DNA from 2 places in the Nocardioides sp. Soil777 genome. Region 2 is predicted to be linked to the other one. Evidence: predicted binding sites of a transcription regulator. Region 2 holds the regulator's gene; the other holds the start of a gene.
The links. The regulator LexA, encoded in region 2, represses DNA repair genes until DNA is damaged. The targets are predictions, from matches to a motif close to TCGAACANNTGTTCGA.
Positions count from the first base shown of each region.

Region 1 (15,600 bases), on a different contig from region 2:
CGTGTGGTCGTTCCCGCTCGTCCTCGCGCCCCCGCTGTTCTCCCGGGATGGCTGGTCGTACGCCGCGCAGGGCATGCTGGCGCATGTCGGCATCTCGCCGTACGAGCACGGCCCAGGAGTGCTCACAGGTCCGATCGTGCAGGGGGTCGACCCCCGCTGGCTGGACACGCCCGCCCCGTACGGGCCCGTGCCGCTCCTGTTCGGCCAAGCGGCGGCGGGCCTCACCAGCGACCCGTGGACGCTGGTGGTGGCACACAGGATCTTCGCGCTCGTGGGGTTGGCGTTGCTGGCCTGGTCGGTGCCTCGGCTTGCCGCCTGGTCGGGCACGAATCCGGCCCTGGCGTCGGCTGTCGTGCTCTGTTCGCCGCTGACGCTGGCCCATGGTGTCGGTGGTCTGCACAACGACGTGCTCATGGTCGGGCTGATGACGTCGGCGCTGGTGCTGGCCGCCGAACGAGGCTGGGTCTGGGGGGCGGTCCTCGGCGGTCTGGCGGCCGCGGTCAAGCTGCCCGGCGGCCTGGTGTGCATCGGCGTGGCCCTGGTCGTGCTCCCAGCGGGTGCTGGACTCGCCGTCCGCTTTCAACTGTTGTCCAAGGTCGGTGCGGTCGCGTGCGCGGTGCTCGTCCTCCCCGGCATGGCCGCCGGGCTCGGCATCGGCTGGGTGCATGCACTGGGTGTGCCGGGCACGGTCAAGGTGCCGCTCTCGCTCCCCACCGTGGTGGGAGGTCTCCTGGACGTGGTCGCCGGGTGGCTGGGTATCGGCTCCCAGCCGGACGTGTTCCTGGCGGTGGTGCGGAGCGCTGCCCAGGTCCTCGCGCTCGCGGTCGCGGTCCGGGTCGCGCTGAGGTGGCCGCTCACGGGGCTGCGCATGCACGCCGTGTCCGCCGTCGCGGTGGTGATGAGTGCCTTGATCCTGCTCAGTCCGGTCGTGCACCTGTGGTACTTCCTCTGGGCGCTGCCGTTCCTCGCCACGATCCGCCTGCCGCAGCTGGGGACCGTGGGTCTGCTGGCTGCCGTGGTCGTCTCCGGGCTCGTCGCGCCGCTGGACTCGTCCCTGCACGGGGCATACCTGGCCATCGTCGTCGGTTCCCTGCTCACCACGGGGTTGGTGCTGGTGCTGCTGGTCACCCGGACCGCGCGGCAGCGGATCGAGGCGATCGCCGGCGCCGCCTGGTTGCCGGTCGCGTCGAGTCCGAGGCCGAATCCCGCGCGGACGGCGCGGTCAGCGCATCCAGGCCCTCAGTGACTTCTTGTCCGCACCCCGGAGGACGACCTCGAGCTCCGCATGTCGGGTCGCGGCGACGGCGGCACCGGTCTCCCGGATGTCGGCCAGCGCCAGGGCCTCCAGTCCCGTGAGCGTGAGGTCACGCTGGGCCTCACGGAGGAACACCTGGACCAACCGCTGGTCCTGGTCGCCGCCCAGGGCCTTCTGCACCTCTGCGGCCGTCCTGGCGAGTCGCTTGGCAGGACGACCCAGCAGATCGGTCAGCGACTCGGCGACGTGACGCGCGCGCTTGCTCGCCTTGCGTGCCTCGTGGAGACGGTCGCTCGCGGTGGGGACCTCCAGGTCCTCCAGGGCCGCACGGGCCCTACGTCGGAAGCGTGACCACTCCGAACGCAGGAGCGGGACGAGGACGTCGTCCGCGGGGAGGTGCGCCGTCGGCGCCCACGGCGGGAGGTCGACGAGACGCTCCAGGCTGCGGGTGAGGTCGTCGTACGCCGGGTCGTCGAGGTGCTCGACGGCCTGCTGCCAGCCCTGCTCCTCGCGGTGCTCGAGGTACTCGACCAACCGGACGTGAACGCGGGCCGCGACCGGGTCTCCCTCGCCGGCGACCTCGGCCTCGACCAGCCTCCGGACGACCCCGGCGTCCTGGGCGGGGGCGACCTCCCCGGCCGTGATCCGGAGGTCGTCGACCAGCGTGCGGCAGGTGCGTGCGTCGAGCAGCGGCTCGAAGGCCGCCAACCCGCTCCGCAACCTCCGGGTGGCCACCCGGAAGTGGTGGACGGCCTCGGGTGTCTGGGCGCGGACCTCGTTCTCCGCCGACCGGAGGTCGGCCACCTGCCGACGCAACCCCGGCGTGAGGGCTTCCGCCGCGGTCACGGGTCGACCTCTCGTGTCCTGACTGGCCATGTGGACGGACCTCACCGAGCTCTCTGTGCGGCGCGAGACCCGGCCTCGTCCGGTCGCAGCGCGCACGCTAGCGACCGCAGGTGAACAGATCCGCGGGTGACCACGAGCGCAGCGCAGGTCTGGACGGCGTACCCGTTGTTCACCTGACTCGACGAGACTCGTCGCGTGTCGTCACCCGCCTCGTCCCGCCCACCGGTGACCGACACCCGCCTGCGTCGCGGCGGGCTCGCCCCACCGCCACGCACTCTCGTCGACGTCTTCGAGGCGACGCTCGACGCCCACCCCGAGTCTCGCGCGCTCGACAACGGCGCCGAGCAGCTGACCTACGAGGAGTTCGCGGACGCGGCCCTCGCCCTGGCCGACGACCTCAACAGCATGGGGGTGGGACGTGGCGACCGGGTCGGCGTCCGGATCAAGTCCGGAACCCCGGACCTGTACGTCGCCATCATGGGCGTGCTCCTCGCCGGATCGGCGTACGTCCCGGTCGACGCCGAGGACCCCGACGAGCGCGCCCGCCTGGTCTTCGGGGAGGCCGCGGTCGCCGCGGTGGTCGGCAACGATCTCGCCGTCGCCCTGCGAAGGCCGCCCGGGGGGCCCCGCACCGACGGGCCCGCGGGTCCCGACGACGACGCGTGGGTGATCTTCACGTCGGGATCCACCGGTACGCCGAAGGGCGTGGCCGTGTCGCACCGATCTGCCGCCGCCTTCGTCGACGCGGAGTCACGGATGTTCCTCCGCGGCGACCCGCTGGGACCCCAGGACCGCGTGATGGCGGGCCTCTCGGTCGCGTTCGACGCGTCCTGCGAGGAGATGTGGCTGGCCTGGGCGCACGGAGCCTGCCTGGTCCCAGCCCCGCGCTCGCTGGTGCGCAGCGGCGTGGACGTCGGCCCCTGGCTGCTCGCCAACGACATCACCGTCGTGTCCACCGTCCCGACGCTGGTCACCCTGTGGCCCACCGAGTCCCTGGCCGCGGTCCGACTCCTCATCCTCGGTGGAGAGGCCTGCCCGCCCGAGATCGGAGCCCGGCTGGCCCACGACGGTCGCGAGGTCTGGAACACCTACGGACCCACGGAGGCGACGGTCGTCTCGTGCGGCGCCCGGCTGGGCCCGGACGGGCCGGTGCGGATCGGGCTGCCGCTCGACGGGTGGGACCTCGCCGTCGTGGACGCGGAGGGTCGGCCGGTGCCCCCCGGGGCGGTGGGCGAGCTGATCATCGGAGGAGTCGGCCTGGCCCGCTACCTGGATGCGGACAAGGACGCCGAGAAGTACGCCCCGATGACGTCGCTGGGCTGGGCCCGCGCCTACCGCAGTGGGGACCTGGTGTGCGACGACGGCGACGGTAACGTCTTCGTGGGCCGCGCCGACGACCAGGTCAAGCTCGGTGGCCGGCGCATCGAGCTCGGCGAGGTGGACAGCGTGCTGCTCCGGCTGCCCGGCGTGCGGGGTGCGGCGGCCGCCGTGCGGAGGACGCAGGCCGGCAACACCCTGCTGGTGGGATACGTCCAGGTGGACGAGACCTTCGACGCCCCGACCGCCCTCGCCCTGTTGCGGGAGTCGCAGCCCGCGGCGCTCGTCCCCCGGCTGGCGACCGTCGGGTCGCTGCCGACCAAGACCTCGGGAAAGGTGGACCGGGACGCCCTCCCGTGGCCGCTCCCCGAGGGGGCCGACGACAGCCGGGCGCACGACGACCTCACGGGGACCGCCGCGTGGGTCGCGGAGCTGTGGGGCGAGGTCATCGGGGCCACCCCGCGCTCGGGTGACGACGACTTCTTCGACCTCGGCGGGGGCAGCCTCACCGCCGCCCAGATCGTGTCGAGGTTGCGCAGCCGCCACCCCGAGACCACGGTCGCCGACGTCTACGAGCACCCGACCCTGTCCGGCCTCGCCGGGGCGCTGGACGCCATGGCCGCGCCCGCGTCCCGCACCGACCGGCACGTGCGGCCCACCCCCACCAAGACCCAGAGGGGGCAGCTCGCCTTCAGCCTGCCGCTGCGCACGATCACGGGGCTGCGCTGGCTGACCTGGGTCGCGATCGGCAACAACCTCGCCGTCTGGCTCCTCGGGACCACCTACGTCGAGCCGGTGCCGTGGCCCGCCGTCGTGGTCGGTTGGTTGCTGCTCATCACGCCGCTGGGTCGCATGGGCACCACCGTCCTGGGGGCCCGACTCCTGCTGCGCGGAGTGCGCCCGGGCACCTACCCGCGCGGCGGCAGGATCCACCTCCGGGTGTGGCTGGCCGAGCGGCTGGCCGACGAGTGCGGTGCGGTCAACCTCGCCGGGGCCCCGTTCATCCAGCTCTACGCGAAGGCCCTGGGAGCCGAGGTCGGCCGGGGCGTCGACCTGCACTCGGTGCCCCCCGTGACCGGTTTCCTGACGCTGGGGGACGGGTGCTCGGTCGAGCCGGAGGTCGACCTCACCGGGCACTGGCTGGACGGCGACGTGCTGCACGTCGGAGCCGTCACCGTCCGTGCCGGTGCCCGCATCGGGACGCGCAGCACCCTGGGACCCGACGCCCGGGTCGGCCGCGACGCGGAGGTGGCCCCGGGGTCGGCCGTCCACGGCGTCGTCCCGGATCGCGAGTTCTGGTCGGGCTCGCCCGCCGAGCGGGTGACCGAGGCGCGGGGGCCGTGGTCCCCGGAGCGTCCGCCGCGCCGCCTGTCGTGGGCCGTGGCGTACGGCGCCGCCGCCCTCGGCATCTCGTCGCTGCCCCTCGTCGCCCTGGCCTGCGGGCTGCTCGTCCTGCTCCCCTCGCTGGACGGAGCCACCGGACTCCGTGACGCAGCCACGGGTGCCCTGCTCCTGCTCCCGGTCGCCGCCGCCGTCAGCCTGGTGGTGCTCGCCGCTCTCGTCCTGGTCGGGGTGCGCCTGGCCGGCCTCGGGCTGCGACCGGGACACCACCCGGTCCACAGCAGGCCCGCGCTGCAGGCGTGGGCGACCCTCCGCGTCCTCGACGAGGCGCGCACCTGGCTCTACCCGCTGTACGCCAGCACCCTCACCCCGTGGTGGCTCCGGCGCCTCGGTGCCCGGGTGGGCACCAACGTCGAGGCGTCAACGGTCCTGCTGATCCCCGGGCTCACCACCATCAACGACCAGGCTTTCCTCGCCGACGACACGCTGATCGGGAGCTACGAGCTCGGCGGTGGGTGGCTGCGCGTGGAGAAGGTCAAGATCGGCAAGCGGGCGTTCGTCGGCAACTCCGGGATGGCGGCCGCCGGCCGCAAGGTCCCCAAGCGGGCACTGGTGGCCGTCCTGTCGGCGGCACCCCGTCGTACGCAGGCCGAAGCCGGCCCCTCGTGGCTCGGCAGCCCGCCGACCCGGTTGCGCCGGGCGAGCGACGACGTGGACGACAGCCGCACCTACGACCCCCCGACCCGGCTGCGGGTCGCCCGCGCCGCCGTGGAGGCCTGCCGGCTGGTCCCTGTGGTCGTGGCCGCGGCGATCGGCCTCGGCCTCGTCGTGGCCCTCGAGGTGCTCCTCGATCGGACGCACGTGGTGGTGGCTGCTGCGACCTCGGGGGTGCTGCTGATGGTGGCCGGGCTCGTCGCGGCCACGACGGCGACGGCGGCCAAGTGGCTCCTCGTGGGTCGGCACCGGGCCGAGGACCGGCCGTTGTGGAGCTCGTTCGTCTGGCGCAACGAGCTGGCCGACGCGTTCGTCGAGCTGGTGGCCGCCCCGTGGTTCGCCCGGCCCGCCACCGGCACCCCGGCCCTCAACGCGTGGCTCCGTGCCCTGGGCGCCACCGTCGGACGCGGCGTGTGGTGCGAGACCTACTGGCTCCCCGAGCCGGACCTCGTCGAGCTGCGCGACGGGGCCACTGTCAACGCGGGCTGCGTGGTGCAGACCCACCTCTTCCACGACCGCGTCATGAGCATGGACAAGGTGGTGCTGCGGCGGGGCTCGACGCTCGGTCCCAACAGCGTCGTGCTGCCCGCGGCGACCATCGGCCGGGACGCTACGGTGGGCCCGGTGTCCTTGGTGATGAGGGGTGAGCTGGTGCCTGACAAGACCCGCTGGGTGGGCAACCCCATCGGTCCGTGGCTCGACGACGCGTCCCACCCGGACGCATGAGGGCGCACGCATGAGGACCGGCGCAGACCCTTACGTGCCGGGGCACGGTGACCTGACCTACGACGTCACCCACTACGACCTCGAGCTGGCCTACTCCCTGGAGGGCAACCGCCTCGACGGCACCGCGCGGCTGGACTGCACGATCCGCGAGGACACCGACGAGCTGGCCCTCGACCTCCACGGCCTCGACGTCACCAAGGTGAGCGTGGACGGCGCCGCAGTGAAGTACCGCGACCGCACCGGGACGCTCACGGTCCGTCTCGGGGAGACGGTCGCGGCCGGTGAGTCCGTGACCGTGACCGTGCGCTACCACGGCCACCCGACCCCGGAGAAGACACGGCACCTCGGGGCTGCCGGCTGGGAGGAGCTCACCGACGGGGTGATCGTCGCGGGCCAGCCGCACGGCGCCCCCTCGTGGTTCCCCTGCAACGACCGGCCGTCCAACAAGGCCACCTACCGGATGAGCATCAGGGTCGCGGCGGGCTACCGCGTCGTCGCCAACGGCAGCCTGCTCAGCAACCGCCGCCGCTCGAGCACGGTCACGTGGGTCTACGAGCAGCTGCAGCCGATGGCGACCTACCTCGCGACCGTGCACATCGGACGGTACGAGCTCCGCACCGACGATGACGGGGACGTGCCCATGCACGCGGTCCTGCCGCAGCGTCTCCTGTCGTCGTACGACGACGCCTTCGGTGAGCAGCGCGCGATGATCGACACCTTCTCCCGCCTCTTCGGCCCCTACCCGTTCCCGGCCTACACCGTCGTAGTGACCGACGACGACCTCGAGATCCCGCTCGAGGCGCAGGGGCTCTCCGCCTTCGGGGCCAACTTCCTGACCTCCGACTGGGACTCCGTCCGGCTGGTCGCGCACGAGCTCTCCCACCAGTGGTTCGGCAACAGCCTGACCCTCGGCAGCTGGCAGGACATCTGGTTGCACGAGGGGTTCGCCTGCTACGCCGAGTGGATCTGGTCCGAGGAGTCCGGAGGGCCGTCGGCCCAGGAGCGTGCTGAGGAGCACCACGAGAAGCTCACCGGTCTCGACCAGGACCTCGTGCTCGCCGACCCCGGCCCGGAGCTCATGTTCGACGACCGCGTCTACAAGCGCGGCGCGCTGACCCTGCACGCCCTGCGTCTCACCGTCGGCGACGACGCCTTCTTCGCCTTGCTGCGCGGCTGGACCGACAAGCACGCGTACGGCACCGTCAACACCGGGGCCTTCGTCGAGTTCGCGGAGCTGTCGACCGGACAGGATCTCGCCGAGCTCTTCGACGTCTGGCTCAACCGAGCGACCCTCCCGGACCTGCCTCCTGCACCGTGACGTCGTGAGGGCGCACCTGGCCGCCACCTGCCACCGCCGCGGTCAGGTCGGCGGCGAGAGTCACGTCCATCACCCAGTCCGGCCGCGGCACCGACGTCGGCCACTCCACGACCACCGGTGATCCGCTCGAGTCGTCCAGGCGGATGGTCGACGGGTCGACGGCGAGGCCCCAGCCGGACGCCTTGAGCAGGGCCTCCTTGCGGACCCAGGCCGACGGCTCGCGCACGGCCGCGACCTTCTCCGTGGGGTGCAGCAGGACGTCCGCCACCTCCGCCGCGGCGAGGAGCGCCGTCGTCTCCACGTCCACGCCGACGGAGCGGCACCCGGTCATGGCCACCACCGTGACCCCGGAGGTCCGGGCGATGCTTACGGCCGGGCGTGCTGCTGCGTCGGGGCCGGCGATCGTGGGGCGTCCGTGCATCGTGCTCGCGCAGCGTGGGCAGACGCGCACCGTCCCGGGGTAGTGCGCGCCCGGTCCGTGGCGCCGCCGCCACAGTTCGGCCAGCATCCGCTCGGCGACGTACGCCGCGTCGTCGCGCGTCCACGCCATCGACAGCCAGGTCACGCCACCGAGTGTCCCGCACGCCGCCCCGGACGGCAGCGCTCTCCCGCGGCAGGACCCGGTCAGCGCAGCGCGCGGCGTACGTCGAGCAGGGTCGTGGCGCCAGAGACCTCGTTCCCGACCCCCACCAACGGACGGCCGGTGGGGGAGTCCTCGGCCGCGATGAAGGTGAGCCCCTCAGGGCCCAGGTCACCGGCGGCCGGGGTGGCGCCGGAGAAGGCGAAGTCGCGGTTGTTGACGTACGTGACGAACGACGCCCGGGCCGGGTCGGTCACGTCGTACACCATCACCCCGCCGACCCGCTCGAGACCGAGGAAGGCGTACGTGCGTCCGCCGACCTTGCCAAGGGTGACCCCTTCGGGCTCCGGGCCCTTGTCGTCGCTGCGCCCGTCGAAGCCGGACTCGGTGTGGTTGGAGTTGAAGAAGGTGGGAAGGGCCTCGGCGGTGATCCGCTCGAGCTCGGCACCGGAGTCGAAGACGAGGTCACCCTCACCGGTCCACACGGAGAAACCGCGGCCCCCGAAGGTGTGCAGTCGCTCGTAGCAGGCGCCGTCGGCGCGCAGGCCGTTCGCGGTCGTGACGTTGAGGCGGCCCAGCTGGGCATCCGCCTTCAGGGCCGGGTCGACGGACGCGCACAACGGCTGTGTGCCGGACTTGCCCAGGTCCTTGACGCGTGACACCTCGGAGTAACCGGACCAGTCGCGGCTGTCGCCCTCGTTGGCGGTGACGAGGTAGGTGCGGCCACGGACCTGGTAGGACGCGATGGTGTCCGGCATCCGGAACGATGTGACCGGCCAGGTGCGGATGTTCACGGCTCCGTCCCGGTCCGAGGCGTCGAAGGGGACGACCGACCGGTCGATCGATCCCGTGCTCCAGATGCGGTCCACGCTGGCGGACCGGAGGTCGACGACGGCCACGGCGTTCGCCTCCTGCAGCGTCACCCATGCCGTCTTCGACTGCTGGTCGATCGCGACGTACTCCGGCTCCAGGTTCTCCGACACGGGACGGAGCGGCGTGCCGGTGCCGGCGTCGGCGCGACCACCGAAGACGCGGGCCCCGGCGGGCAGCGTCCGGGCACCGGCCGCCTCGTAGGCGTGGAAGGTTGCCGTCCGCACCGCCGACTGGGCGGGCGCACGGACCGTGTCGGGCAGGGCGACGACCGAGATCGAGCCCTCGGGGTCGACGCTGTAGTCCTCGGCGGGCTCGCCCTCGTTGGCGACGACCGCCCGCGCGCCGTCGGGTGTCAGCTCGACCATGTCGGGGAGCGCGCCCACCCGGACGGCACCGAGGGCCTCGGGACCGCCGGCCGAGTCGAAGAAGACCAGCCAGCCGGGATCCGTCGCGTCAGGAGCCTCCACCGCGATGACACCGAGGCCGTCCGCGCGCACCGCGACGGAGTTGGCCACAGCGCCCGCAGGCACCGTCGAGCCGTCGCTCGCGGTGATGTCGGTGGTCTGCACGTCGAAGAGCTTGGTCGGGGTCGACGCGTCGGAGACGTCGAGCACCTCGACGAGGGCCTGGGCCGCGTTGACGACGAGGAGACGCTGCGCCGGGGCGTAGTGCTCGACGATCTCGGCGGCGGACTCGTCGAAGACGCCGGTCTCGTAGGACCCGATCGGGGTGACGCTGAGCGCCGCACCCGCGGCGCTGACCGACACCGGCTCAGGCACCACCGCGGCCTGGGAGGGCCCGGTCATGGCCGTCATTCCCAGGGCGAGGGCGGTGACGCCGAGGGACAGGACGGGGCGGCGGGACTTGAACCCTGGAGTGGACACGGGGCGAACGTAGAAGTGACGAGCCACCGGGCGACGACGCCGAGGTGAACGTCCAGGTGCACCCGCGGGTCGACCTGATGACACACGTAAGCGAGCACCGTGGTTCCCGCCCTTGCCACACATGTGCCACGACGGCTCATCTCGGCCTCCGGAGGAGGTGCCGTCGGAGCAGCTCAACCTGTTCTGACCTGCGCAAACGAGTGGCGCCCCCGGCAGGATTCGAACCTGCGACCGGCGGATTAGAAGGCCGCTGCTCTATCCAGCTGAGCTACGGGGGCCGGGGAGTGGGAACGCGTCCGGCCGCACGCAGGCGCCGGTCGGGCTTCCAGTCCGCGCCCATTGTGCCGTAGCGGGATCAGGGGCGTCGACGTCACCCCGGGACGCTCAGGGACGGACCGTGTCGTCCCGAAAGATCATCCACTTCTCGTCCGTCACCGGCCGGATGCGGGTCAGACGCGCCGCGCGCGTCGAATGAGAGCAGGTCCTTGGCTTCCTCGACCGTGATGCCGTGAGGGGCCACGGTCACGAGTCCGAAGCCCGCCTGCTCCCGACAGGCGCCGATGGCTTTGGCAGGTGCCGCTCCGGCGTACGACGTGACTCCGCCCAGGGGCCGCGACAGTCGGCGATCACGCCATGGTCCGCCGACCCGTCGGTGCACCGTCAGCTCCCGCTGCTGTGGGCCTGAGGGCCGTTGCGGGGTGTGGAACGCCTCTTGACTTCGAACAGGTGTTCGAGCGAGAATGGGGCATGCCCACCGCCTCCGCCGTCGACGTCGCGGTGATCTCGCGCGTGCGGGAGGCCGACGCGCAGGCGCGGGCGGCGCAGACGGCGGTGTTCCTCCTCGCCGCCGAGTGGGCGGACGCCCACCTCGACCCCGACGTTCCGCCCCCGTCGGGCGACTGCCTCCACGGCTGTCGCGCCGCCGACCGGCGCGACATGGAGGTCGGCGACTTCGCCGGTGGGTGCGCCGAGGGATGCGTCGGTGATCCTGACGGCTTCCACGACCCCTTCATCCCGGTGGTCCGTTGGGACGCGGCGGCCCCCTTTGCCGCTGCGATCGGGCGCACCAGCCAGGCCGGCTCCCTGATGATCCGCGACGCCCTGCTCGCCCGGCACCGCCTCCCGCTGGTCTGGAGCCGGGTGGAGGCGGGGGAGGTCGAGCCGCACAAGGCGCGCATGCTCGCGCAGGCCGTGATCGGTCGGCCGCGCGACGTCTCCGACCACCTCGACGTCCATCTCGCCCACGTCGCCCACAAGATCGGCCGCGTCGCGCTCGAGCGCGCTGTCGACGAGGCCATGCTCCGGCTCTACCCGGAGCAGCGCGAGGCCGACCAGCTCGAGGCCCTCGACCGGCGCTTCGCCACCCTCCACGTCGACTCGATCAACCACATCGGGATCGCCGACATGTCGCTGCGCGGGGACTGGAAGGACTTCCACGACTTCGACCGTGCGCTGTCCCGCGTGGCCGTCGCCCTCGCGGCCCAGGACACGGCGGCCGGGCTCGTGCCCGACACCCTCGACGTACGCCGCTCGCGCGCCGTCGGCGTGCTGGCCGATCCCGCCGCCGCGCTGGCCCTGCTGTCCGGCGAGCACGCCCCGCCGCCCTCCAAGCGCGCGCAGCTGGTGCTCACCATCAGCAGGGAGGGTCTGAGCAGCGACCCGGTCGCGCACAACACGACCACCGGTCGCGCCGTGCTCGAGCAGGCCGTGCGCGAGTGGTGCGGCCGCACCGACACCCACCTCCAGGTCCTGCCGGTGCTCGACCTGTCCGGGCACGACGCCACCGACGCCTACCGTCCCAAGGACGCCACGATCGTGCGATCCGACCTGGTGGCGCAGGACTGTGTCTTCCCGCACTGCACCAGGCCCGCGACGACGTGCGACCACGACCACGTCGTCCCCTACGACCACGACGACCCGGCCGGTGGTGGACCGTCGTGCGACTGCAACATCGCCCCGCTGTGCCGACATCACCACCAGCTCAAGACCCATGCGGGGTGGAGCTACTCGGTCCTCGACGTCGGGCTCTGGCTGTGGTCGGACCCGCACGGTCAGCAGTTCCTCCGCGACCGCGTCGGCACCACCGACGTCACGCCGGCCGGGCGATGTCGCCGACGCGAGTGATCCGGTCGTCCCACGTCCGCGGGCTGGTGCGGGTCACCCGCCCGCCCTCTGGCACGATGGAGCCCACGAAGGGGAGTAGTTCCCGACACCCGCCTCCCACGGAGGTGCGGAGGTACGTCGACACACCGGCGGCGAGAGCCGCCCGGCGTACCGCCCGGTCAGTCAGCCCGGGTGAGCGAGACCTTCGGCACTCAGTGCCGAAGCCTCCCCATGCCACGACCGGGTCTTCGGCAGCACGACCACCCGAAGGACCCGATGTCTCTCCTGACCCTCTTCCTCGTCTCCCTCGGCGTCTCCGCCGACGCCTTCGCCGTCGCCCTCGGCAAGGGGCTGCAGATGCGGCGCCTCCGCGTCGGCGACGCCCTGGCCATCGCCGTGACCTTCGGCGTCTTCCAGGCGCTGATGCCACTTCTCGGCTGGCTGCTCGGCACCAGCCTGCGCGACTACATCACCGAGATCGACCACTGGGTCGCCTTCGGCCTGCTCGCGGCGATCGGCGGCAAGATGCTCTGGGAGGCCTTCCAGACCGACGAGGAGGGCGGGGCCAGCGACCTGGGCCTGCCGCTCTCCGAGCTGCTGCTCCTGGGTGTCGCCACCAGCATCGACGCCCTCGCGGTCGGGATCAGCCTCGCGTTCCTCGAGGTGAGCATCCTCGGCGCGGTGGTGGCCATCGGGGTGATCACCTTCGCGGTGTCGCTCGCCGGCGTCGTGATCGGCCACCGGGCGGGTGTCCGGTTCCGCAGGCCGGCCGAGATCGCGGGTGGTCTCATCCTCATCCTCATCGGTCTTCGGATCCTGCTCACCCACCTCGGGATCCTCTGACCGCCGTCGGTGCCGCGCCGTACGGTCCGTGACCATGGCCGGAGGGATGAGTGCGGGACGCGGGGAGTCGCTGGCGTCCCGCGTCGCGACCACCCGGGAGCGCCGGCGACCCGGGGGAGTCGCCCCGCAGCAGCCGGACGCGGACGCCCCGCCGGTCACCCGGCACTGCTGGTACGACGGACCCCACGGCAGGCAGGCCGCCCTGCTGCTCGAGTGGCGCCGCGTCGGCGGTGGCTGGTCGGGGCGGATCGCCGTCGCCGCCCCGGATCCCGCGGGCTGGGCGCTCGTGGAGATGTGGGTCGACCCCGGGATGCTGGCGCCGGCCGGCCCACCGACGCCGACCCGCTGATGGCGCGTTCGCCGGACCCGCGGCGGTCCGGCCGCCACAATGACGCCCATGACGACGTCGTACGCCGGGGGGACCGGTGCGTTGCCGGTCGCGACGATGCCGGGGGAGCCGCCGGACCGCAGTGCCGCGTTCTGGGTCCGGACCGTCCTCGCCACCGGGATCGGCGTCGTGGCGGCCGGGCTGCTCTCGCTGGCGGGCATCGTCACCGTCTTCGCGCTGGTGGTGGTGTCGCCCGAGCACCCCGGCCGGGCGCTCGCCGCGCTGCTGTCCGTGCCCGAGCTGCGCCAGGACGCCGCCGACTCCCTGGTCGGCGACGTCGAGGAGGAGCGCGGCAGCGCCTTCGCCCCCGCCACCCGCAAGGTGCTGGTCGCGGCGACCGACGACGCGCTCGGAGCGCCGGACGTCCTGGCGGCCCTGGCCGCGGTCCCGCTCGACGACGGCCGCCTCGACCCCCAGCCCTACGTCGACGCCATCGCGGTGGAGCTCGACCGGCAGGCCGACGCCACCGACGACCCGGAGGCGCGGCGGGTGCTGTCCACCTACGCCGACGATCTGCCGCGGTTAGCCGCCGCCTCGGTCAGCGAGACGAGCGCGGAGACCGACGCTCTCGACTTCGCGGGCGGGCTCGGCGAGGTGCGTCGCTACGGGCTGGTCGCCGCGGCGGTGGTCGGAGTCCTGGGCCTGATCGCCCTGCTCGTCGCCACAGCGATCGCCGTCCACCGCGGACTCACCGCGGCGCTCGTCACCTCGGCTTCCCTCGTCGTCACCGCCCTGGTCCTCGCGCCCGGGGAGTGGCTGCTCGGACGTGGCGACGGGGTCGCCGGGGCGCTCGCCAGAGTGGTCGCCGCGGCGGGCGAGCTGGCCGGGAGCGAGCTGGTGTGGTCGCTCCTGCTCGCGTCCCTGGTGCCGCCCGCACTGTGGTGGGCGGCCCGCAGCGTGCGGCGTACCGCCTGACCGGACCGACGCAGCACACGGCCCGCCACGCAATGCGCGACGGGCCGTGGGAGACGTGCCGGGGTCAGACGGTGGCCAACTGCTCCGCGGGAGCGTCCTCGCGCCACGCCGTGCCGGTGCGGCGGGCGTTGTAGGTGTCGAGGTCGAGGATCCCCTCGCGCTTGGCGACGATGGTCGGCACCAGTGCCTGGCCGGCCACGTTGGTGGCGGTGCGGCCCATGTCCAGGATCGGGTCGATGGCCAGCAGCAGGCCGACACCCTCCAGGGGGAGGCCCAGGGTGGAGAGGGTGAGGGTGAGCATGACGGTGGCGCCGGTGACGCCCGCGGTGGCGGCCGAGCCGATCACCGAGACGAAGGCGATCAGGACGTAGTCGGTGACCGACAGGTCCAGGCCGAAGAACTGTGCCACGAAGATCGCCGCGATCGCGGGATAGATCGACGCGCACCCGTCCATCTTGGTGGTCGCGCCGAGCGGCACGGCGAAGGAGGAGTAGGCCCGGGGGACGCCCAGGTTGCGCTCGGTCACGGACTGGGTGACCGGCATGGTGCCGATCGACGAGCGCGACACGAACGCCAGCGAGATCGCCGGCCACGCACCGGTGAAGAACTGCTTGACCGAGAGCCCGTTGAGCCGCAGCAGCACCGGGTAGACGCCGAGGAGCACGAGCGCCAGTCCGGCGTAAACCGCGACGGTGAAGGTGCCCAGGGAGCCGAGAGCGTCCCAGCCGTAGGTGGCCACCGCGTTGCCGAGCAGGCCGACGGTCGCGACCGGGGCGAGCAGGATGACCCACCACAGGATCTTCTGGACCACGCTGAGGGCGGAGCGTACGACGCCCAGGAACGGGTCGGCGTCCGAGCCGACCTTGAGGGTGGCGATGCCCACGGCGATGGCGACGACCAGGATCTGGAGCACGTTGAAGGACAGGCCCACGGAGCCGTCGTCGCCCGCACTGCCCTCGAGTCCGAGGACGTTGGCCGGGACCAGGCCGGTCAGGAAGTCGAGCCAGGACCCCGTGGTCGAGGGGGCCGACGCGGCGTCCGCGGAGACGCTGGCGTGGTCACCCGGCTGGAGCACCAGGCCGAGCGTGATGCCGATCGCCACGGCGATCAGGGCCGTGATGGCGAACCACGCCAGGGTCTTCCATGCCAGGCGGGCGGCGCCGGTGACGTCACGCAGGTTGGCGATCGACGCGACGATCGCGAGGAAGACCAGCGGCGGGACGATCGTGCGCAGCAGGGTGACGAAGACGCTGCCGACGGTGGTGAGGGTCTCGGTCAGCCAGTTCGGGTCGGCCACGCCGGCGGCGTCGACCGAGTCGGGACCCATGGAGCGGGCGACGAGGCCGAGGACGACACCCAGCGCGAGTCCGATCAGGACCTGGACGCCGAAGGACGGGAGGCGGAGGCGACGGGTGGGTTGCTCAGTCTCCGTAACTAAAGTATTCATACTGAAAAGATAACCTTTCGGAACAGCACCCGACGATCGCGGGTGCCGAG
Region 1 is NZ_LMSN01000001.1:505,079-520,678, reverse strand. Features, by position in the region: gene mptB (polyprenol phosphomannose-dependent alpha 1,6 mannosyltransferase MptB) at 1-1,246, shown strand, start outside; gene ASG88_RS02490 (CHAD domain-containing protein) at 1,223-2,101, opposite strand; gene ASG88_RS02485 (Pls/PosA family non-ribosomal peptide synthetase) at 2,297-6,199, shown strand; gene ASG88_RS02480 (M1 family metallopeptidase) at 6,210-7,517, shown strand; gene ASG88_RS02475 (4'-phosphopantetheinyl transferase family protein) at 7,477-8,082, opposite strand; gene ASG88_RS02470 (choice-of-anchor I family protein) at 8,142-9,854, opposite strand; tRNA gene ASG88_RS02465 (tRNA-Arg) at 10,056-10,132, opposite strand; gene ASG88_RS02460 (HNH endonuclease signature motif containing protein) at 10,602-11,978, shown strand; gene ASG88_RS02455 (manganese efflux pump MntP family protein) at 12,234-12,800, shown strand; gene ASG88_RS02450 (hypothetical protein) at 12,847-13,149, shown strand; gene ASG88_RS02445 (hypothetical protein) at 13,198-14,103, shown strand; gene ASG88_RS02440 (dicarboxylate/amino acid:cation symporter) at 14,168-15,550, opposite strand.
Region 1: ASG88_RS02460 (HNH endonuclease signature motif containing protein) is a predicted target of LexA. The motif match lies at 10,573-10,588, and genes of this name have one in related genera.

Region 2 (15,600 bases):
CGTCCGTACCCCTATCAACAGCAGATGCTGGATGAGCTCGAGGCAGAGCGCGTCGTCCATGACCGTCATCGCAATCTCGTCGTTGCAGCCACGGGCACTGGCAAGACGGTGATTGCAGCCCTGGACTACCGGCGCATGTGTCAGCAAGCCGGCGGGCATCAACCTCGCCTGCTCTTCGTCGCACACCGCAAAGAGATCCTCGAGCAGTCCATCCGCACCTACCGGGAAGTCCTGGGCGACGCGAGCTTCGGCGAGCTCTATGTGGGTGGGCAGCGGCCAGAGCGGTGGAGTCACGTCTTCGCCAGCGTCCAGTCCCTCACGTCCTATGGCGTCACGGAGATCCCAGCGGACGCGTACGACGTGGTCGTCATCGACGAGTTCCACCACGCCGAAGCACGCACCTACCGGAGCGTCATTGAGCACCTTCGGCCCGCCGAATTGCTGGGCCTCACTGCCACCCCGGAGCGCGCGGATGGGACCGACGTGCGTTCGTTCTTCGACGGACGAACCGCTACCGAGCTACGCCTGTGGGACGCCCTCGGCGCGGACCTCCTTTGCCCCTTCCACTACTTCGCCATCGCGGACGGGACCGACTTGCGGGCGATCACCTGGACGCGAGGCAGGTACGACGAGCGCGAACTCGAGGGCGTCTTTACCGGCAACGACGCGCGCGCACGGATCATCCTGAAGCAGCTTCAGGAGAAGGTGGCCGACCCGCATCGCATGCGTGCCCTCGGATTCTGCGTCTCCGTAGCGCACGCGACCTACATGACCCGGGTATTCACTGAGGCCGGCATTCCTGCTCGCTTGGTCACAGGACAATCCACTGCGGATGATCGCGCGGCAGCTCTCCGCGATTTGCGGGCTGCCACGGTCAACGTGCTCTTCACAGTTGACGTCTTCAATGAGGGCCTGGACATCCCCGACGTGGACACCGTGCTGTTCCTTCGCCCCACTGAGAGTTCCACGATCTTCATGCAGCAGCTGGGTCGAGGCCTCCGCCGGACGCACAACAAGGCCGTGCTGACTGTGCTCGACTTCGTGGGCTACCACCGGCGAGAGTTCAGCTTCGCCAAGAAGTTCGCCGCCTTGACCGGTGTCCACGGGAAGCAACTCCAAAAAGCCGTCCAGGACGAGTTCCCGTTCCTGCCGTCCGGATGTCAGATTCAGTTGGATCGCCAGGCTCAAGAGATCGTCCTCGACAACCTCCGTACGCAGGTCTCCCCTCGCTGGGCGCATCTCGTCAGCGCGCTGCGCCAGGTGGGAGATACGGATCTGCCGACGTTCCTAGAGCGGAGCGGTGTCGAGCTGAGCGACATCAGCCGGCGCGGTTCGTGGACGGCGCTTCGAAGGGACGCAGGCTTCGACTCGCTGCCCGGCTCTGAGTTGGAGGAGCGACTCCTCAAGCGCGTGCGGGCCTTTGCCCATGTCGATGACCCCGAGAGGGCGGCCGCGTACGACGCGCTTTTGCATCAGGACGCTCCCAAGTACGACGAGCTGTCCGAGGGCGAGCAACGGCTGGCCCGCATGCTGTTCTATTCGTTCTGGTCTGACGGAGGTGGCTTCGATTCATACGGCGATGGCCTCGAGTCAATCCGCCGTGAGTCCGCAGCGCGCGCCGAGATCCGGGCAGTGGTCGATATTTCCTACGAGGCCACGCGTCACGTCCCACTCTCACTTGATGGGCCGCTGTCCCCCGTGCCGCTCAAAGTCCATGCCCGGTACCAACGTGAAGAGATCCTTGCTGCTCTCGACTTCCCCCGGCGGCCCAACAGCTTCCGCGAAGGGGTCCTGTATCTCCCGAACCACAACGTCGACGCCTTCTTCGTCACGTTAAAGAAGTCGGAGGCGGACTACTCACCCACCACCATGTACGCCGACTATCCGATAAGCCGGGACCTGTTCCACTGGGAGTCGCAGTCCACGACGTCGACGTCGTCCAAGACTGGCCAGCGCTACCTCACCGGCACTTCGACGGTCCTGATGTTCGTTCGACATGAGGCGAAAGATGACTTCGGTACGTCGCCCTACACCTTCATGGGCCCAGCTAGATACGTGTCCCACAGCGGGGAGCGGCCCATTGCGATTACATGGAAGCTCGAGCACCCGATGCCGATGGAGTTCTTCCAGCACGCCTCGGCGATTGCGCAGTAGGTCTGGGCATCGCTCGAGTGCATGAGCGAACCCCCCACGCAGAAGGGCCCAACACCGCAAGGTGTCGGGCCCTTCTTCAATGCAAGGATCAGCTGCAGCCGCTAGTGCTCCCGCAGCCCTCGCAGACGTAGCACGAGCCAGCCGGCCGCATCTTCGTGCCGCACGTCATGCACAGCGGCGAGTCGACCGCGGTGCCGGTGAGCTTCTCGAACAGCTCCGCCGTGGTCTTGGCCTCGGCGGGGGCCGGCTTGGCCGCAGCCTCGACGACCTCCTCGGCGTCCACGACCTCGGCGGCGACCGGGTGGTCCTCGACGAGCTCGGCGGCGGAGCCGGTCTCCTCGACGATCGGCTCGTAGGAGCCGGTCTCGAGGTGGCGCTGGCGCTCGTCGGCCGAGTAGATGCCGAGCATCGAGCGCTCCTCGAAGGACAGGTAGTCCAGGGCCAGGCGGCGGAAGATGTAGTCCATGATCGACTGCGACATCCGCACGTCCGGGTCGTCGGTGAGGCCGGCGGGCTCGAAGCGCAGGTTGGTGAACTTCGAGACGTAGGTCTCCAGCGGGACGCCGTACTGCAGGCCGATCGAGACGGCGATCGAGAACGCGTCCATGACACCGGCGAGGGTCGAGCCCTGCTTGCCGAGCTTGAGGAAGACCTCGCCCAGCTGGCCGTCGTCGTGGGCACCCGAGGTCATGTAGCCCTCGGCGCCGCCGACCGTGAAGGACGTCGTGCGCGAGACGCGCGACTTGGGGAGGCGCTTGCGGGTCGGGGCGTAGACGACCTTCTCCACGACCTTGGTCGCCGCGGCGTCCTTGGCGTCGGCCGCGTCCTTGGCGTCCTTCTTGGCCTTGCCGCCACCGTCGGAGAGCGGCTGGCCGACCTTGCAGTTGTCGCGGTAGATGGCCGTCGCCTTGAGGCCGAGCTTCCAGGACTGCATGTAGACGTCCTCGATCTCCTCCACCGTGGCGTTCTCGGGGAGGTTGACCGTCTTGGAGATCGCGCCGGACAGGAACGGCTGGGCCGCCGCCATCATCCGCACGTGGCCCATCGGCTTGAGCGAGCGGGCGCCCATCGCGGTGTCGAAGATCTCGTAGTGCTCGGTCTTGAGGCCCGGGGCGTCGATGACGTGGCCGTGCTCGCCGATGTAGGCGACGATCGCCTCGACCTGCTCGGGCTGGTAGCCGAGCTTGCGCAGCGCCCGCGGGATCGTCTGGTTGACGATCTGCATGGAGCCGCCGCCGACGAGCTTCTTGAACTTCACCAGGGAGAAGTCGGGCTCGATGCCGGTGGTGTCGCAGTCCATCATGAAGCCGATGGTGCCGGTCGGCGCGAGCACCGACGCCTGCGCGTTGCGGAAGCCGTTGACCTCACCGGTGGAGATGACGTCGGCCCAAGCCTCGGTCGCGAGCTTGAGCACGCGGCCGTCCTCGGTGTGAAGCACGCGCACCTGGTCGTTGGCGGCCTGGTGCTTGCGCATGACCCGCTTGTGGGCGGTCGCGTTGCGCTGGTAGCCGGCGTACGGGCCGACGATGCCGGCCAGCTCGGCCGAGCGCTTGTACGACGTACCGGTCATGAGCGACGTCAGCGCGGCGGCCATGGAGCGGCCACCCTCGGAGTCGTAGCCCAGGCCCATCGCCATCAGCAGGGCGCCGAGGTTGGCGTAGCCGATGCCGAGCTGGCGGTAGTCGCGGGTGGTGTCGCCGATCGACTCGGTCGGGAAGTCCGCGAAGCAGATCGAGATGTCCATCGCGGTGATGATGAACTCGACGGCCTTGGCGAAGAGGGCGGCGTCGAAGGTGTCGTCGTCCTTGAGGAACTTGAGCAGGTTGAGCGACGCCAGGTTGCACGAGGAGTTGTCGAGCGACATGTACTCCGAGCACGGGTTGGACGCGGTGATGCGGCCGGTCTCGGGGTTGGTGTGCCAGTCGTTGATCGTGTCGTCGTACTGCAGGCCCGGGTCGGCGCACTCCCACGCGGCGACGCTGATCTTGCGGAACAGGTCGCGGGCGTCGACGGTCTCGATGACCTCGCCGGTGCCGCGCGAGCGCAGCCCGAACTCGGTGCCCTCCTCGACCGCGCGCATGAACTCGTCGCTGACGCGGACCGAGTTGTTGGCGTTCTGGTACTGGACGGAGGTGATGTCGGCGCCGCCGAGGTCCATGTCGAAGCCGGCGTCGCGCAGGGCGCGGATCTTGTCCTCCTCGCGCGCCTTGGTCATCACGAACTCCTCGATGTCCGGGTGGTCGACGTCGAGGACGACCATCTTGGCCGCACGACGCGTGGCGCCGCCCGACTTGATGGTGCCCGCGGACGCGTCGGCGCCGCGCATGAAGGAGACCGGACCGGACGCCGTACCACCGGAGGAGAGGAGCTCCTTGGAGGAGCGGATGCGGGAGAGGTTGAGGCCGGCACCGGAGCCGCCCTTGAAGATGAAGCCCTCCTCCTTGTACCAGTTGAGGATCGAGTCCATCGAGTCGTCGACCGAGAGGATGAAGCAGGCCGAGACCTGCTGCGGCGACGGGGTGCCGACGTTGAACCACACCGGGGAGTTGAAGGAGAAGTACTGGTTGACCAGCAGCCAGGTCAGCTCGTGCTCGAAGATCTCGGCGTCGCCGTCGGTCTTGAAGTAGCCGTGGTCGATGCCGGCCTTGGTGTAGGTCTTCACGACCCGGTCGATGAGCTGCTTGAGGCTCCACTCACGCACGTCGGTGCCGACGGCGCCGCGGAAGTACTTGGTGGTGACGATCGTGGAGGCGTTGACCGACCAGAAGTCGGGGAACTCCACGCCGCGCTGCTCGAAGACGGTCTCGCCGGTCTTCCAGTTCTGCTGGACGACGTCGCGACGCTCCCAGGTGATGGCGTCGTAGGGGTGCGTGCCCTCGGTGCTGAAGACGCGCTCGAGGGTCAGGCCCTCGCCCTTGCCCTGCTTGGACGCGGCGCCGGTGCTCACCGTCTCGGTCATGGGTTCTCCTCTGGATCCCTCGTGCTTGGTCAACTCTGGTGGTCAGCCGAACTGCTCGGCTGGGAGTGGTACGCCCGGCACGCCGCTTCCCCACGACGTGCCGGGCAGTCTGTGTCAGCCCGTGGGGGCTGGATGTGCCGCCTCGTCCGGGGCGACCTCGTCGGGGACGAGGCGCTCAGCACGGAGCATGGCGATCTCGTCCTCGAAGTCGTCGGCGCTCTGGAACGCGCGGTAGACGCTCGCGAAGCGGAGGTAGGCCACCTCGTCGAGCTCGCGGAGCGGGCTCAGGATCGCGAGGCCGACCTCGTGGGCCGGGATCTCGGCCTGGCCGCTGAGACGCAGGGCGTCCTCCACGGCCTGGCCCAGGCAGGCGAGCTGGTCCTCGGTGACCGGGCGGCCCTTGCACGCCTTGCGGACGCCGGCGATCGCCTTGTCCCGCGTGAAGGGCTCTGTCGCGCCCGAGCGCTTGAGGACGGTCAGCTGCATCTGCTCGACGGTCGTGAACCGCTTGGCGCAGTCGTTGCAGGTGCGGCGGCGGCGGATCGAGCTGCCGTCGTCGGCGACGCGGGAGTCGAGCACACGGGTGTCGGTGTTGCGGCAGTAAGGACAGTGCATGTGCGGGCCTCCCCCCTCGCTCGTCCGGTCGGGTCGTCGGGGCGCGCTGCAGACACCCCTCATGGGGTGTCAACGCCTGTGGACCAGCCGGTGATTCCTGTGGACAAGTAGCCTCTGGCTGTGAGGTCAGCACCCGGTCCCTGTGGACTAGATGTGGAGAACCACAACGGTGTAACTACTAGATGTAGTGGTAACCGTACGTTGGCTCGGGGACATGTGCAAGTGGTTCGAAATGATCATCCGGGGTGTCGCGGGGGGCCTCGGTAAAACCGCAGGTCAGTGCCCTCGAGGGCCTCCAGATCCGGTCCTTGATGGCCCGTTCGGGCGGCGTGTCGGGGGTCATTCCGGGAGTGTTCCGGCCCCACGGCCAGCCGCCATCGGACACAATGCTCCCGTGGCATCTTCGGGGAAGCGGGCAGGGTCGCGGCGTGGCCCTCGCCAGAGCGGCGGGGTCAACAAGACCGCGCTCGCGCTGGCGGTCGGGATCACGCTGTGCGTGGTCGCCTGGGGCTACCTCGTCTACCTGGCCATCGACTTCGGTACGTCGGCCCGCAGCGGCGAGTCCGGGTCCTGGGCGCTCCTGGGGCTGGCCTCGATCGGCGCGATCGCCTGCCTCTTCACCGGGCTGCTGCTGATCGCCCGGCTGATGCGGGCGCTGGGCATCACCGCGCCCCCCGACGAGGAGCCCTCCGATCCCGCTCCCCCGCGTGTCCCGGGCGGACGCAGAGCGGCCCGCTGAGCGGCGTACGACGTGGTGCCGTGCGCGCCCAACGGGCCGGTGCGGTGACGCTCGCGCGTCGGTGCTGCTAGATCACTCGTGCATCGAGCGCGGGATGCTGGCGTTGGCGATGCGGTTCTCGGCGTCGATCATCCAGGCGAGCTGCTCGAGGCGCTCGAGGATGGTGTGGATGATGTCGGCGGACGTGGGATCGGCGGCGTCGACCTCGTCGTGGATGCGGCGGCCGGTGCCGGCGACGGCGTACAGCGCGGCGACGATCGCGTCGACGCAGTCCGCGGTGTCGATCTCGTCGGCGGGGAACTCGCTCAGCGACGTCTTCGCGGCGACGGTGGCGGCGCGGGCGTCGGGGGTGACGTAGACCGCGCGCATGCGCTCGGCGACGACGTCGGAGAACTCGCGCGCGGCGTCGACGACCTCGTCGAGGGCGAGGTGGAGGTCGCGGAAGTTCTTGCCGACGACGTTCCAGTGGGCCTGCTTGCCCTGCAGGTGGAGGTCGGTGAGGTCCACGAGGAGCTGCTGGAGGTGGTCGGCCAGCTGCTGGTCGGCCTGGAACGCCGGGTGGGCGGTGTGCGTGGGGCGGGGGGCGGTCTGGGTCATCGTGAGGTCCTCTCGTCGGGTGCGAGGACTACTCAACCCGCTTTTCTGGAATGGTTCCAGTAAGGGAAGGCTCGCCTCGTCGGGCTCAGCGGGTCCGGAAGAAGCGGACCGTGTACGCCGCGACCTGGCCCGGCACGCCGTCGACGACGATCCCGCTGACCGTCACCCGGGCCGTGCCGACGGGCTTGCCCGGCCACACGCGGGCCGGCATCTCCCAGACGAGGGTCGGCTTGCCGACGCCGTTGTCGGGGGTGCGGAGCTTGATGCCTTTGATGTCTCGCCCTCTGTGGGTGACGTCGACCGTGGCGCTCGAGAAGTCCGTGCTGTCGGTACCGGAGCTGAGCGACCAGCGGCCGCGGGGGTCGAGGCGACTCGGGAACCAGCCCGCCGTCGGCCACGACACCCACTGCGGGTTGGGGGCCGCCTCGTCGAAAGGCGAGCCGAAGAGGTGGGTGACGTTGGCGGTACGGGTGCCGCCGATCCCGACCGCGTCGAGGTAGGGGTAGAGGAGCCAGCGCCGGTGGCCGACGCGGTGGTTGCCGCCGCCCCAATCGTCGAGGTAGGCCTCGATCTTGTCGCTGTTGCTCTCCCGCGACGTGCCCTCGTAGAGGTTGGACTCCCCGGCCGCGTCGTAGCCCGCGCGCGTCCAGCACGGCCAGTCCCGCGGCGGGTAGTGGCTCACCGCGTGCTTGGCGGTCATGATCAGCGCGGCCGCCTGGGCTTCCTTGACCGTGCTGTCGTCCAGGGTGAGCGGGGTCAGGCCGGACATCCGACGGGCGAAGTTGATCGCGTTGAGCTGTCGCTTCGTGGATTCGTTTGCGAGCCGTCCCGGTCGGCACTTCGCGGTGCTGCCGCCGCGCCAGCGCGGCCGGCTCTGCTGCCCACGGACCCACAGGCGCCGGTAGGCCTGCTTGACCGCCGCCTTGCTGCTCGTGTCGATGGACGTGGTTGCTCGGGGGGTGACGGGGCCCGTGACCTCTCCTCCGGGGTGTGCCGGGGGCGGCAGGTCGTCTCCCGTGGCTGCGTTTGCCTGGGCGAGCGGCGCAGCCAGCAGCGGCAGGACGAGGAGGGCGGCGAGCGAGCGGCGTACGCGCATGGTCTGGCCTATCGAGCGATGGGGGTGGCGAGAACGTACTCCCCCGCGGCCCTGCTCGTCGTCCATCGCCGTACGTCGTCGTCCACAGGGCACGAAGCAGGGGTCGATCTCGCGGCGTTCTTGGCTTAGTTTCTGATGCGTCGGCCGCGCTCGGGCATGGATCCGGCGTTCTCGGGAAAGAAGGTCTTCATGAAGCTTGGCCCCGTACGCCGCGCTCTCGCGGCCGCCTGCATCCTGCCGCTCCTGCTTGCCGGCTGCTCCGACGCAGCGCCCACGCCGGAGATTCCCGATCCGACGACCTCGTCGCCCTCGCCGGACGAGACGGAGACGGGTCCGGTGGAGCCGACGCTTCCACCGGAGGCGGAGGGGGACGGGGTGGAGGCAGCGGAAGCGTTCGTTTCGTACTACTTCGACCTGCTGACCTACGCCCAGGCCACGGGTGACACGTCGAAGTTGTCGAACGTGGCGATCGAGGGTTGTGAAACCTGCCAAGGATCCCTCGAGGCCGTCCGTAGGACCTACGAGGCCGGTGGCTCAATCTCCGGGGGAGCGTACGAAGTGACTGCCATTCGAGCTTCGGAGCAGGGCGCCCTCCCGGGCGGGGGCTCCTCATTCGTAGGGCGTGTCAGCGTCGACCACTCCAGGCAGGTCATCAGCGGCAGCAAGGTCGATGGGCTTGACGGCACCTACCCGGCCGGCACCTCCGAGTTCGACTTCGCCGCTGTTATTCAGACCAGCGGCGACTGGCAAATGGCGGATTGGACGCTCCTGTGAACCGCCGCTCTCATTTCCTGCGAGGTCTCGTTGTGGCAGTCGCTGTGACCGCATCGACCATCATGGGCCTGGGTACTGCTACCGCGGGAGACGAGACGGGAACGGGCGCCAACGCGAGTGGTACGGGAGTGGTCATCTTCGGCCAGCAGCAGCAGGAGCCGAACGAGCAAGGTGGGACACAGCAGAGCGTTGCGCAGCCAGTCGACTCCGGCGAGGACGTGAGCCCTACTCGCTGGGTTCTGCAGCCAGCCTGCGACACGGTCAGCGCCTCGGGGTGCATCGCTACGTACATCTGCGAGGACGGCTCGCCCGCTGCGACGTGGTTCCAGTTGGCGGAGAACGGGGATGTCATCGATCAGTACACCCAGTGCCCGGGGGATCCCGAGCCCGCGGAGACCACCCCGACACAGACCGTCGACATCCCCGCTGAGGTCCTGAACGCCTTCAAGCGGGTCGCGCTCCCCCAGTCCACGATCAACGTGCAGCCTCCCGGCGGCGAGACACTGGTCAACCTCCCGACGATCCTGTCCACGAGCGCGGAGAGGCACCAGATCCCGGTTCGCCTCGAGCGGGTCAACGTCGACGTGCTGCTCGAGGTGTGGCCCAGCCGGTTCGTGTGGCACCACGGGGACGACACCAGCCAGGAGACCGCCGAACCGGGCAAGGCGTGGACCGAGGGCGCCGACGTGGGCGACCTGATCACCCACACCTACGCCAAGACGTCCGAGGGACTCGATCTGAGCGTGGACACGACCTGGTCCGCCCAGTTCAGGGTCGTGGGCCAGCCCAACTGGCGACCGGTCGACGGCACCGTGACCATCGACGGCACACCCGTCACCGTTGCCGTCCTCGATGCCAAGCCGCAACTCGTCCGCTGATGCGGGCGCCGGGATGATGGCGGCCCACGAGACCCACCGGGTGGACCACGTGGGCCGCTATGTCCGAGCGACCCGGCGGGGGCATCCGGACGACCCGCGCGCCGACTGCGACCTGCGGTCGTGGGTACCGCAGGTCGTACTCCGCGGCGGGAGTCTCGAGAGGTTCCGCCGACTGGGACCTGCGGTCGTGGGTACCGCAGGTCGTACTCCGCGGCGGGGGCTTCGAGAGGGGTCCGAGAGCGGACTACGAACGGAGTCACTGGGGACTAGCTCGTAACCGCCGCGAGCACCGTGAACACGCCCCGAAATGCCGCAAGGGGCGGGCCCGATGGGCCCGCCCCTTGTCTTCCCCGGTCCCGCCAGCCGGGGTCGAGTCGGCTGGCGGAGAACTAGAAGGTCAGTCGTCGCTGACCGGCACGCGGAGCTTCTGCCCCGCGGAGAGCGCGACGGTGTCGAGCGCGTTGAGGCGCTCGATCTCGCGCATGGTCGTGCGGACGTCACCGGAGTCGGTGAGGTCGGAAGCGATGCTCCAGAGGCTCTGGCCGGGCTCGACCATCACGATCTCGGTGGCCGGAGTCTGGCCGGCCTCGTTGGTGCCGACGGCGACGGAGCCGAGGAAGAAGCCGGCCATGAGGACCAGGGCCAACGACGCCATGAGGACGACGACACGGCCCCTCCGCGTCAGCCGCACTGCAGACCGCGACGACGTGCGGGCGGTCCGCGAGCTGCGGGTCGGGGCAAAGGCGGGCGAGACGGTGATGGTGCTCATGTTGGCCTCCAGGGGAAGAGTCAGCCGGTGGGTGGTGTCGATCGGTTGATCTGGGATCTGTCTAGAGGAAGCCACCGACAACGCCGCCGAGACTGCCGGTGACTTCGTCCGTGGATCGCTCAGGTGTTCGATCGAGCACGTGTTCGACAGTAGAGCGTGTGTTCGAACGACGCAAGGGTCTGGACGAACATTTGTTCGACGTGTCGCAATCGAGTTCCACACGACACGCGGTTCGAACAAATGTTTGAAGTCGAGTCCGCGACAGGACTACGGTTGGCGTCAACGCAGCACGGACAGGCCCAGCAGCAGGACCGCTCAGGAGGAACCCCATGGCCAGCAAGGACCGCAAGGGCAAGGTCGTCGAGATGCCCGACGGCCCCCCGGACGCGACCGGACTCACCCCGCGTCAGCAGCGCGTCCTCGCCACCATCAAGGAGGCCATCGAGACGCGGGGCTACCCGCCGAGCATGCGTGAGATCGGCGCGGCCGTCGGGCTGACCAGCTCCTCGAGCGTGGCCCACCAGCTCAAGGTGCTGGAGGAGAAGGGCTTCCTCAAGCGTGACCCCAACCGGCCGCGCGCGATCGAGGTGTTCCTCCCCGAACTCATGGCCGCCCGCCGCTCCATCTCCAGCGCCGACGAGACCAGCATCGACGAGACCGACATCGGCAACACGGCTCCCCCGGCGACGTACGTCCCGATGGTCGGCCGCATCGCCGCCGGTGGACCGATCCTGGCCGAGGAGCAGATCACCGAGGTCTTCCCGCTGCCCAAGTCGCTGGTCGGCGAGGGCACCCTGTTCCTGCTCGAGGTGTCCGGCGACTCGATGATCGACGCGGCCATCTGCGACGGCGACTACGTCGTGATCCGCCAGGAGCAGACGGCGTCCAACGGCGAGATCGTCGCCGCGATGATCGACGGCGAGGCGACCGTCAAGACGTTCCAGCGCAAGGACGGCCACGTGTGGCTGCTCCCCCACAACGACGCCTACGACCCCATCGACGGCACCCACGCCACGATCCTCGGCAAGGTCACCGCGGTCCTGCGCCGTATGTGACCCACCCCGGCCTCCGGGCCGGTAGACCCCGGGATCCCCTGACACCCGTGTCGGGGGAACCGCGGGGAAAATCCCGATGCGCCCGGGCGCCTCGCCGCGAACACTGGCCGGGTGGCCTCTCTCGTCGCTCCCGCAGTCCGGACCCGTACGGCGCGCACCACCCCGCCGGTCCGTCGGCCCGGCCTGCGCGAGCTCGGGGTCCTCGCGCTCGTCTACATGGGGTACGCCGTCAGCCGGGTGCTGGCGGACGACTCACTGGCCCCGGCGATCACCCGGGCCGCCCGCATCCTCGACCTCGAGCGGACCCTGCACCTCGACGTCGAGGCCGGCCTCAACCGGTGGTTCCTCGAGCACGACACGGTCGGGGTGGTGGCGTCGTTCCACTACGCGAGCGCCCACTACCTGCTGACCCTGGTGGTCGTCGTCTGGCTCTACGTCCGGCACCGGGCGGCGTACGGACCGGCGCGGCTCGCGCTGGTCGGTGCCACCGGGGTGGCGCTGCTCGCCTACCTGGCCATGCCGACCGCACCCCCGCGGCTGATGGACGGCTGGACCGACCTGCTCGCCGTGCACTCGGCCGCGGGCTGGTGGGGCGGCGAGGCGTCGGCCCCCCAAGGGCTGGGCTGGCTGACCAACCAGCTGGCCGCGTTCCCGAGCATGCATGCCGGGTGGGCGCTGTGGGTCGCCCTCGCGGTCAGCCACGTCACCCGGCGACGGGCCGTCGCGGCGCTTGCCTGGGCCCACGCGCTGATCACGGCCGTGGTGGTCGTCGGGACGGGCAATCACTGGGTCCTCGACGTGGTGGCCGGCTGGGCGGTCGTGCTCATCGCCTGGCGGACCGTCGGCCCGCAGCGGGCGTACGACGAGGCTGCCGGCAGCGACGTGGGCGCTCCCTCGTCACACCTGGCCGACCGGCACTGAGAAGGTGTGGCCTGCTCACCGCCCCCGGCGAGGCGCGAGGCAGCAGGCACCAAGAAGCGGGACCCAGCCCTCAGCCCGACGCGAGCCGCGCGAGCGCCTTCCGCACGAGCGCCGGGTCGGTGGTGGTCCACATCGGCGGCAGCGATGCCTTGAGGAAGCCGCCGTAGCGCGCGGTGGCCAGCCGGGGGTCGAGGACGGCGACGACGCCGCGGTCCGTGGTGGTGCGGATCAGCCGCCCGGCCCCCTGCGCCAACAGCAGCGCGGCGTGGGTGGCCGCGACCTGCATGAAGCCGTTGCCGCCGGCCTTGTCGGCCGCCCGCTGGCGCGCGGACATCAGCGGGTCGTCGGGGCGCGGGAAGGGGATGCGGTCGATGATCACCAGCTGGCAGGTGTCGCCCGGCACGTCGAGGCCCTGCCACAGCGACAGGGTGCCGAAGAGGATCGTGTGCGGGTCCTCGACGAACTGCTTGGCCAGCTCGGGGAGCTGGGCGTCGCCCTGGGCCAACGTGGTGAGGTGCGGCAGCGCGGTGCGGACGTGCTCGGCCGCGGCCTCGGCGGCCCGCCGCGAGGAGAAGAGCCCCAGGGTGCGCCCGTCGGCCGCGTCGACCAGCTCGCAGATCTCGTCGAGCTGGCTCTTGACCAGTCCGTCGCGACCGGGCGGCGGGAGGTGGCGGGCGACGTACAGGATGGCCTGCTGGCCGTAGTCGAACGGCGACCCCACGTCGATGCCGCGCCACGGGAGCACCCCGTCGGCGGTGTCGGCCGGGGCCGCAAGACCGTCCTCGACCCGCTCGGTCGGCTTCAGCCCGATCGAGGAGGCCACGGCGTTGAAGTCTCCACCGAGCATCAGGGTGGCGCTGGTGAACACCACCGTCTTGTCGGACAGCAGCTTGTCGCGCATCTGCCCCCACACCTGCAGCGGCGCCACGTGCAGCCGCGGCGGGATGCGGGTCGACATGTTGGGCGGCGGCTCGCTGAGCCACAGCACGTCCGATTCCAGGTCGGCGGCCATCCGCTCGGCGTTGGCGAAGACGTCCTGCACCATCCCCTTGGCCTGGGTGCGGCCCGGGTCGGCCTCGCCCCCGTCGCCGGCGCTCTCGCGCGGGTAGGCCGACAGGCAGGTGCGCGCGGCGTCGCGGACCAGCGCCAGCGCCTCGCCGAGCTGGTCGGGCATCCGCTCGATCCGCCCGGCCATGGTGGCCTCGAAGGCGTCGGACAGCGCATCCGCGGCCTCGGCCAGCGCGTCGGCCGAGCCGTCCTCCACGATCCGCTGCGAGCGCCGGGCGGCCCGCTCGACGTCGTTGACCGACAGCTCGTCGGTGGCGGCCTGGGTGACCCGGGCGGTGAGCTCGTGGGCCTCGTCGATGACCACGGCGTCGTACTCCGGGATCATCGGCACGCCCTCGATGGCGTCGATGGCCAGGAGCGAGTGGTTGGTGACGATGAGGTGGGAGCGCTGTGCCTTCTCCCTCGCCAGCTCGGCGAAGCACTCCTGGCCGAAGGGGCACTTGGCCGCCCCGAGGCACTCGCGGTGGTTGACGCTCACCTGGCGCCACTCGCGGTCGGTGTGCCGCGGCGCGTTGTCGCGCTCGCCGGTGCCGCCGTCCTCGGCCTCCTTCTCCGCCCAGCCGCGTAGCTCGAGGACCGTCTCGGCCATCGACCCCACCGGGACGTCGACCAGGGCGCCTTGGTCGTCGGGCACGCCCTCGCGGATGCGGTGCAGGCAGGCGTAGTTGGAGCGGCCCTTGAGCACGGCGTACGACGTGTCGACCTTGCTGCCACCGGGCGCACCGGCCACCGCCGACATGAGCCGCGGGATGTCGCGCTCGACGAGCTGGTGCTGCAGCGCGAGCGTCGCGGTCGCGATCACCACGCGCTGGTCGTGGAGCAGGCTGGGCACGAGGTAGGCCAGCGACTTGCCGGTGCCCGTGCCGGCCTGGACGAGCAGGTGCTCGCCGGTGGTGAAGGCGGTCGCGACCGCCTCGGCCATCCGGACCTGGCCGGTGCGCTCCTGGCCCCCGAGCGCCGTCACGGCCTCGTGGAGCAGGGGGGTCACACCGGAGTCGGAAGTTGGCACCGGAGCACCCTATGCGGCGAGACCGACACAGGCCGAAGCCACTCCACAGGGCCGCCCGGTGAGGACGGTCCGACGGAGCGGACGGTCAGACGACGGCCCCGGAGTCGTCGAGCTCGCGGACGACCTTCTCCTTCTTGACCCGGCTCATCGGCGCCCGCTCCTGGAGGTAGGTCAGCAGCGGCGTGGCGGTGAAGACCGAGGAGTAGGTGCCGACCACGAGGCCGACGAGCAGGGCGATCGCGAAGTCGCGCAGCGAGTCGCCCCCCAGCACGGCGAGCGCCACCAGGATGAACATGGTGCCGAGGCCGGTGTTGATGGTGCGCGGCATCGTCTCGATGGCCGCCCGGTTGGCCATCGTGTTGAACTCGTCCTCCGGCCGGGACCCGTGCCAGCGCTCGCGGATGCGGTCGAAGACCACGACGGTGTCGTTGACCGACAGACCGATGATGGTCATCGCCGCGGCCAGGAAGATGCCGTCGATCGGCTTCTCCAGCCACGCGAAGAGACCGACGACCAGGACCACGTCGTGGGCCATCGCGACCACGGCGGAGACGCCGAAGGTCCACTTGAAGCGGACCGCGAGGTAGAGCAGCTGGGCCAGCAGGGCGATCCCGAAGGCGATGAGAGCCTTGTCGCGGAGCTCCTGGCCGAGGGAGGCGCCGATCGTCTGGTCGTCCTCCTTGGTGACGGTGCCGCCGATCGACTCGAGGGCATCCTCGATCTTCTGCTCCTCCTCGTTGGAGATCACGCCGGTGCGCACCGTGAAGTCGGCGGTGTCGGCACCCTGCACGACAGCCTCGCCGAAGCCGGCGCCGGCGATCGCCTCGCGCGCCTCGTCGACCGTGACCTCCTCCGAGACCGAGTAGTCGAGCTGGCGGCCGCCGGAGAACTCGACACCGAGGTTGAGGCCCTGGGTGACGATGCCCGAGACGGCCAGCACGAGCGCGGCCCCGGAGATCCCGAGCC
Region 2 is NZ_LMSN01000015.1:376,790-392,389, reverse strand. Features, by position in the region: gene ASG88_RS12540 (DUF3427 domain-containing protein) at 1-2,154, shown strand, start outside; gene ASG88_RS12535 (vitamin B12-dependent ribonucleotide reductase) at 2,243-5,113, opposite strand; gene nrdR (transcriptional regulator NrdR) at 5,228-5,728, opposite strand; gene ASG88_RS12525 (hypothetical protein) at 6,123-6,467, shown strand; gene ASG88_RS12520 (Dps family protein) at 6,540-7,064, opposite strand; gene ASG88_RS12515 (CAP domain-containing protein) at 7,150-8,160, opposite strand; gene ASG88_RS12510 (DUF6318 family protein) at 8,317-8,934, shown strand; gene ASG88_RS12505 (hypothetical protein) at 9,264-9,812, shown strand; gene ASG88_RS12500 (LysM peptidoglycan-binding domain-containing protein) at 10,210-10,581, opposite strand; gene lexA (transcriptional repressor LexA) at 10,911-11,636, shown strand; gene ASG88_RS12490 (phosphatase PAP2 family protein) at 11,748-12,557, shown strand; gene ASG88_RS12485 (ATP-dependent DNA helicase) at 12,628-14,634, opposite strand; gene secD (protein translocase subunit SecD) at 14,720-15,600, opposite strand, start outside.